Pseudovibrio sp. Tun.PSC04-5.I4: one gene and its partner. The protein of the gene in region 1 interacts with the protein of each later gene in a pairwise test. Links are inferred from orthologs where the notes say so. Each region holds a gene or a part of one and is shown on either strand. Other genes may lie near its edges. The genes, in order: BLS62_RS06580 and BLS62_RS00405.

The links.
Region 2: the proteins of BLS62_RS06580 (region 1) and BLS62_RS00405 interact in binary tests that used the Escherichia coli proteins (3 or more experiments, as listed by UniProt). The link is inferred for Pseudovibrio sp. Tun.PSC04-5.I4 from one-to-one orthologs.

The regions. Positions count from the first base shown.
Region 1 is NZ_FNLB01000006.1:336,916-340,533, reverse strand. The notes cover bases 138-3,432. They hold BLS62_RS06580 (bifunctional acetate--CoA ligase family protein/GNAT family N-acetyltransferase), read left to right. Parts: upstream 138-514; coding sequence 515-3,232; downstream 3,233-3,432. Other genes in these bases: BLS62_RS06575 (thiamine pyrophosphate-binding protein), read right to left, coding at 3,272-3,432; BLS62_RS06585 (universal stress protein), read left to right, coding at 138-302. Also shown: more of BLS62_RS06585, read left to right, coding at 1-137; more of BLS62_RS06575, read right to left, coding at 3,433-3,618. UniProt on the Escherichia coli protein: Catalyzes the acetyl-CoA-dependent acetylation of lysine residues of a large number of target proteins. Acetylates RNase R in exponential phase cells and RNase II.
Region 2 is NZ_FNLB01000001.1:82,709-85,967, forward strand. Bases 297-3,232 are described here. They hold BLS62_RS00405 (DeoR/GlpR family DNA-binding transcription regulator), read right to left. Parts: upstream 2,190-3,232; coding sequence 1,404-2,189; downstream 297-1,403. Other genes in these bases: rhaS (rhamnose ABC transporter substrate-binding protein), read right to left, coding at 350-1,348; BLS62_RS30920 (hypothetical protein), read left to right, coding at 2,383-2,547; BLS62_RS00415 (hypothetical protein), read right to left, coding at 2,818-3,232. In the rest of the region: BLS62_RS00395 (sugar ABC transporter ATP-binding protein), read right to left, coding at 1-160; more of BLS62_RS00415, read right to left, coding at 3,233-3,259. UniProt on the Escherichia coli protein: Represses ulaG and the ulaABCDEF operon. Two ulaR binding sites have been identified in each promoter.

The DNA of each region.
Region 1 (3,618 bases):
TTCTGGAAATGGCTGACCACGTCACCATCTTGATCATTAACAAAGGTCTTCCACTTGAAGGGGAGCCGGGATCAGATATTGCGACCTATCTCGCTCGTCATGATCTGGAAATCAATGTTGATGTGATCAACAATCCGCCAATTAGTGTGGGTGATGCACTTCTGAACTACGTTTCAGAAAACGGCACTGACCTGCTGGTTATGGGTGGTTACGGCCACAGCCGAATCCGTGAATACCTCATTGGTGGGGCGACACGCGACATTCTGCATTCCATGACTATCCCAGTCTTGATGGCTCACTAAACTGTTTCAGGAGGCTCATCATGAGTCTCCTAAATCCTTGCCTATATGAAATGGAGAGAGGAGTTGCCTTGCTGTCGCACCTCTCTTCTATTTTGGGTCCCTATCTCATCTTTTATAGTTGTGTATGCTATTTGTCGGGTGAGATCTGATGCCCAATTGAAAGCTCATCAGACTACCCCTAAAAGTTTGTAGAGTTTGACGGGAATTGCGCTATGACGATCTGCAATTTAGAGGGATTGACCTCTCCACGGTCCATCGCCATTGTTGGCCCGAACAGCAAGCAGGAGATGATCCTGCAGCGGCTGATTGACAGTTTGATTTCCTCCCAATTTGCGGGACATAAAACGTTAATTGGCCTTCCTGAAACTTCTGCCGACGGCTTCCAAAATCTATCGAAAATCCCGGATGTGGAAGGACGGGCAGATCTGGCCATCTTGCTTGGGGATCACACAACAGCACCAGATGTGATCCGGCAACTGGGCGAACAAGGCACGCGGGCCGTCGTTATACCTGCAAGTGGTTTTGACAGCTGGCGTGATGAACATCTCGATGCCCTGTTAAAAGCGGCTCATCCTTTCAATATCCGCATTCTCGGGCCGGGAAGTCTCGGCATCGCGTCCCCACATTCGAAACTCTCCACCCTGCTCACTCAAGAGCAGGCGTTGAAGGGTGAGCTGGCGTTGATCTCGCGTTCTGGCACCATTTTCAACACCACATTGTCATGGGCGAAAGCCAATTCCATCGGCTTTTCCGGTGTTGTTTCCCTTGGCCGCCGTTTGGATGTGGATGTTTCAGATTTGTTGGACTGGTACGCGCAGGATTACAAAACCAAAGCGATCCTTGTGCATCTTGAGACAATTGCGAACCCGCGCAAATTTCTCTCTGCTGCTCGTGCTGCTGCCCGAACCAAGCCAGTCATCGTCATCCGTAGCGGGTCGAGTCGTGACCAGCATATATCGGGCACAACGCACTCCAGCCGATTGGCCACACGTGATTCCGTCTATGATGCTGCCTTGCAACGCGCGGGTGTGCTTCGTGTTTATGATCTGGACGAGATGTTTGAAGCCGCGGAAACTATTACACGCGTTGCTCCATCCGCCGGTCGTCGTCTTTCCATCATCGCAAATGGGCGCAGTCTTGCAACTCTTGCCGCCGATAGATTGACAAAAGTTGGTGGCAGGCTTGCACCTATCAGTGATGAGACCAAAGCAAAGCTGGGTAAGCTCACGCGGACTGATGCAGTTGCAGACAACCCTCTTGTGCTTTCGGAATCGGCGAGCCCTGAGGAGTTTAAAGAGGGAATTGATGCGCTGCTGAGAGACCCTAATTCTGACGGCGTGCTTGCTATTGCAGCTCCAACAGCCTTTGTGGATTTTGCCGAGGTAGCGAAAGCCATCGCGGATGCAGCAAAAGATGACCGTAAACGGCTTGGCAAACATCAGGCGTTTATTGCAACGTTAGCGGGTGGCTCTAACACCCCACGTCACTTCCTTGATGAAGCGCGTGTGCCTTGCTATCCGAGTCCCTCCGGCTCCATCCGATCCTTCATGCATCTTGTTCGCTACAAGGAAGCAAGGGATCAATTATCAGCCGTTCCAGACAGTTTGCCAAGTGATTACAAACCAAACCTTCGCCTTGCGAAAGAGACGATCCGCAGTGCTTTGGCTGAAGGCCAGAAATGGCTCACGCCGTTACAAACCAGAGATTTATTACAAGCCTACTTGATCAATCAGGTTGAGCTGCATCTGGTCAAAACCGTTGATGAAGCGGCACGGGTCGCAACCTATCTTTTCAAAAAACACGCCCAATTGGTTTTGAAACTGAGCAGCCCGGACCTCACCTTCAAATCCGACGTAGGCGGTGTGCATCTGGGTGTTGATAGTGTGGAAGGCGTGCGAGCGACTTTCGAGAAGATGCTCAAGAACGTGACCCAATCTTACCCGAATGCCGCCATTACTGGTGTTGAAATCCAACCCATGGTTTCCCGCCGGTTTGGATTAGAAACCTATGCCGGTCTTGCTGATGATCCTGTCTTCGGCCCGGTTGTGGTGTTTGGGAAAGGAGGTACTTCTGTTGAGGTTGTTGGTGACCGCGCTATTGATCTTGTCCCCATCGATCTGAACCTTGCCAGAGCGATGGTTTCCCGGACCAGCACTTCCAAACTTCTCAAAGGGTTCCGTAATCGCCCTTCCGCCGATATCTCTGCGGTGGAGCATTTGCTTGTGAAGCTCTCGCAGATCGCTGTTGATTTTCCAGAGGTACGTGAGCTTGATCTCAATCCTGTTGTTGCAGATGAGAAAGGCATTGTTGTGCTGGATGCACGGGTTGCAATTAGCCCGCCAGAAAAACGGCCCGGGCGCCAAGGTGCCTCGCGTCTCTCAATCGTCCCCTACCCTATTGAGTGGGAACACACTCATAAACTGAAAGACGGGAAAACGGTTTTGATCCGGCCAATCCGGCCTGAAGATCAAGGCACCTTGCGTAAGTTTTTTGAGAAGGTTTCCATCGAGGATTTGCGCCTGCGATTCTTTGCACCAGTCAAAGAGTTTTCACATACGTTCCTTGCTCGTCTTGTGCAGCTGGATTATGCGCGGGCGATGGCGTTTGCGGCAATTGATCCTGAAAATGGCGAGATCCTTGGCGTTGTCCGCTTGCATGCCAACCCGGACCATACCGAGGGCGAGTATGCCGTTATGGTTCAGTCTAACCTGAAGGGTATCGGCCTTGGCTGGATCCTGATGAAACTCATCATTCGCTACGCAAAAGTGGATGGTATTCAGTGGATTAAGGGTGAAGTTCTGCGAGAAAACACAACCATGCTGGATATGTGCCGCAGCCTCGGGTTCCGCGTCAAACGCTCCCCAGACGACGATGCATTGGCAGATGTTGTGCTAGATGTAACGGCACTGGACAGAGAGGCGGTGAGCTAAAATGCATTGTATTTTATAGCAAATACAATGCATTCTTTATCAGCTGGAAGCCATCGAGGCTTCACGGATTTCGCTCAATGAGCGGATCGGTGTGATTGCTTCTGGATCCAGATGTAGATGCAACAGAGCCGGTTTTCCGCTGGCTTTTGCAGCTTCGAAGGCCGGACCAAACTCATCAGCTTTTTTCACTGTATTCGTATGGAAGCCATAGGCTTTGGCGAGATCCGCAAAATTCGGGTTTTGCAGCGTGGTTGCGCTGACGCGGCCCGGATATTCCCGTTCCTGATGCATACGGATTGTGCCGTAGATGCCGTTATCAACCACAACAACAATAATGTTTGCCCCTTCCTGCGCAGCTGTTCCCAGCTCCTGAATGGTCATCTGCA
Region 2 (3,259 bases), on another replicon or contig:
GGCCTTCATCGCTCTGATAAACACCGGTGAGGATTTTAACGAGTGTTGACTTGCCTGCTCCATTTTCGCCGATCAGGGCGGTAACAGAACCTGGATACAATTTCAGCGACACATCATCGAGTGCTTTGACCCCCGGAAACGTTTTGGAAATACCGCGCATCTCTAAAACACAATCGGCTTGGCCCCGGTTATCGGTGCTGGCATTAGACCGCACTTCGCCGATGGCTGCCTGCAACCCGCTATTTGCAGAGGGTGCACCAACATCCTTATTTATCGACATCGATCGATACTTTCTTTTTTATTTTGAAGGAGATCGGGCAGGTGAACACCCGCCCGATGGTGCGAAGGATCAGAAGATTTTCGCGAACTCTTCCACATTAGAAGCATCGTAGATGAATGGGTCAGACATGCCAGCGGCGCGGGTTCCATCCAACTTGATTTTGCCAACACGGCCGATTGAGATTTCGGCACCTGGTTCCGCTTTCGCAGTCCCTTTTACCAAATTGTAGGCGATGTATGCAGTTGAGTAGCCCAGATCGATTGGGTTCCAGATTGCAAAGCTTTGAGATGCGCCAGATTTTACGTGACCAGCCATTTCGGAGGGCAAGCCCAGACCGGTAACAAAGATTTCGCCAATTTTGCCTTCATCAGCAACAGCTTGAGCTGCTGCAACAATGCCGACTGAGCTCGGTGAAACAATCACATTCAAATCTTTGTAGCTGCGGATAAGGCCTTTTGCTTCGCGGTAACTTTTTTCCGCAAGATCATCGCCATAAGCGATGGTCAGCAACTCCATCCCAGGGTATTGCGGCAGTACCTTTTTCATCTCCTCAATCCAGATATTCTGGTTGGTGGATGTTGTTGTTGCGGAAAGGATTGCAAACTTGCCTTTGCCGTCTTTCATGGCATCGCTTGCAAGCTTCACATTCATCCAGCCGATGAGATCATTTGAGGATGGGTTCAAATGAACGTCACGTCCGTCAACAGCAACTCCAGAATCCCAGCTAACAACCTTGATGCCACGCTTCATGGCGCGTTTCAGGGCTGGAACCAGTGCATCTGTATCATTCGCGGAAATTGCAATGGCATCAACACGTTGCGCAATAAGAGCATTGATGACGTTGATTTGACCGACGGCTGTTGTATCTGTAGGCCCGGTATAGATAATTTCCAGATCGCCAAGTTCGGCCGCGGCTTCCTGAGCCCCCCGGTTTGCTGCTTCAAAGAAGCCGTTTCCGAGCACTTTTGCGACAAGACCGACGCGTATTGTCTCTGCATAAGCGCCGGAGGCGCTGAGCATGGCTACACCGGTTATTGCCGTGACCAAAAACTTGTTTAACTTAGACATTTAACACTCCCAATTGTATGTCTAGTACCTGAATTTTCTACACATCTGTCAGGTGTCAGTGATCCTCATGGATCACTACAGTTATCAGTCTCACCCCGGCTTCCTCCACAAGCCGAGCTGCCTGATCACTCACCTTCTCATCTGTGATGACGGTGTTAATCTGCTCCAACGCGCATTGCACCATACTGGAGCGTTTCAGGAATTTGGAACTGTCGACACACAGGATAGTATCCTCTGCGCGTTCCATGAGCCGGCGCTCTTCCTGAATAATGAGAGGGTCAGATTCCATCACCCCGAGGGGTCCAACACCCTTAGCGCCGATAAACATGCGCCGGGCGGAGAAATTACGAATTACATCGCTTTCAAAAGGTGACAGAATGAGACCCTGATCTCGGTAAACCACACCACCCACAATAATGACGGTGTTTGTTGTTTCTTTAATAAGAAATTCCGCTATCGGAAATGAATTTGAGAGCACCCGTAGGTTACTGTGACGCAGATAGTGCGCCATATAAGAGGTGGTAGAACCGCCGTTTATTATGATGGAGTCGCCGTCATCGCACAGCCGCGCCGCTTCCCGCGCAATGGCCTTTTTCTCAGCAACGTTTTCAATAACGCTTTCATTAAACAAGCCGGTTTCCAATGGAAGCACCGCATCAGCGTTCATTGCTTCCACACCACCATGTACCCGGTTAATCTTCCCATCCGAACATAGTTTGGAAATGTCACGCCTAATTGTCGCTTCTGATGCGCCAAGTCGGCCAACAAGGCTTTGAACGGTTACAACGGGACCCGCTCTTGTAGCCTCCACTATGAAACGATGTCTTTCTTTCTCGTGCATGTGCGCTCCTATAGATCCATAGTCGTGTCATTTCCTTGCGGAGTCAATCATATTAATTCAATTTCAGTCATATTCAGTCAAAATTTTATCATAAACGTTCCATTCATACGAGGAGGGATCTTGTGAGACGTGTTGAATAATTCGGGCAGCTCAGCTTACAAGATTAACTTTTTGGGTTAAATTGAGCAGTTTAATGCCGCATAAGTTTAATGCTGAGTGCCGTGACAATATCCCCAAAGTGCTCTACCACGGGACGAACTGGCATGACTACAATGAGAGCCCGCGTAAGCATAGTGATGTCACTGTATGGCCTAACAGACCCCAAGCTGCAAAAGTGGCCAAAATTCAGGACAATTAAAGAACATGCTGAGCAGAGCGAGCAAAAATTTGCTCTTTGGACGAACGGGCCAATAGCGGCCATCCGAGGGCTTCCATCAAGGCTTGTTGCTATTCGCGTAAGAAGATTTTCTGAGTGCTTTCCTGTGCAGTCATTTATGGATCTACGCATTCACTTAAAGGCGACGTGAAGCGGGAGTACAGAACCTATTCTTGCCGGCCATGATTACAAGTTTGTTGTTCGGAGCTATTAACGCGTATCTCAAGCAGATAAGCGCTGCTTATTTCGACACTAATGCATGCTTCCGCCTGAACTTTTTTTCAGGATGTCTGCCAGAACGTGGGATGGGACGGGCAGCATGACCTGCCCGAGGGACTTGAGCGTTTCAGCGAAATTTGCGGCAGCTTGTTCAACTTCTTCGCATCTTTGTGGGCAAGTGATGTGCTGCAGACAGAGGTCCACTGTATCGACACCGTGCTGCAAGCCAGCGATTAGACCCATGGTCAAACATTCTTCGACACAAAGATGCTGAGAATCGTAAGGGTAAGAGCGAAGCGGACATGCTGCGCAGCGCTTCAGTGTGCGCACGTATTGAGATAGGCTGGCAAGCACTACTCCGGCATTTTGAAGACCGAGCACTTCGCTGTAGAGTTCCCAAGCCATCTCCCAGGGCGTGATGGAACCTGTCTCAAAACCGGATGACCAACGGCGATACCCCTCCAAAACCAGTCTT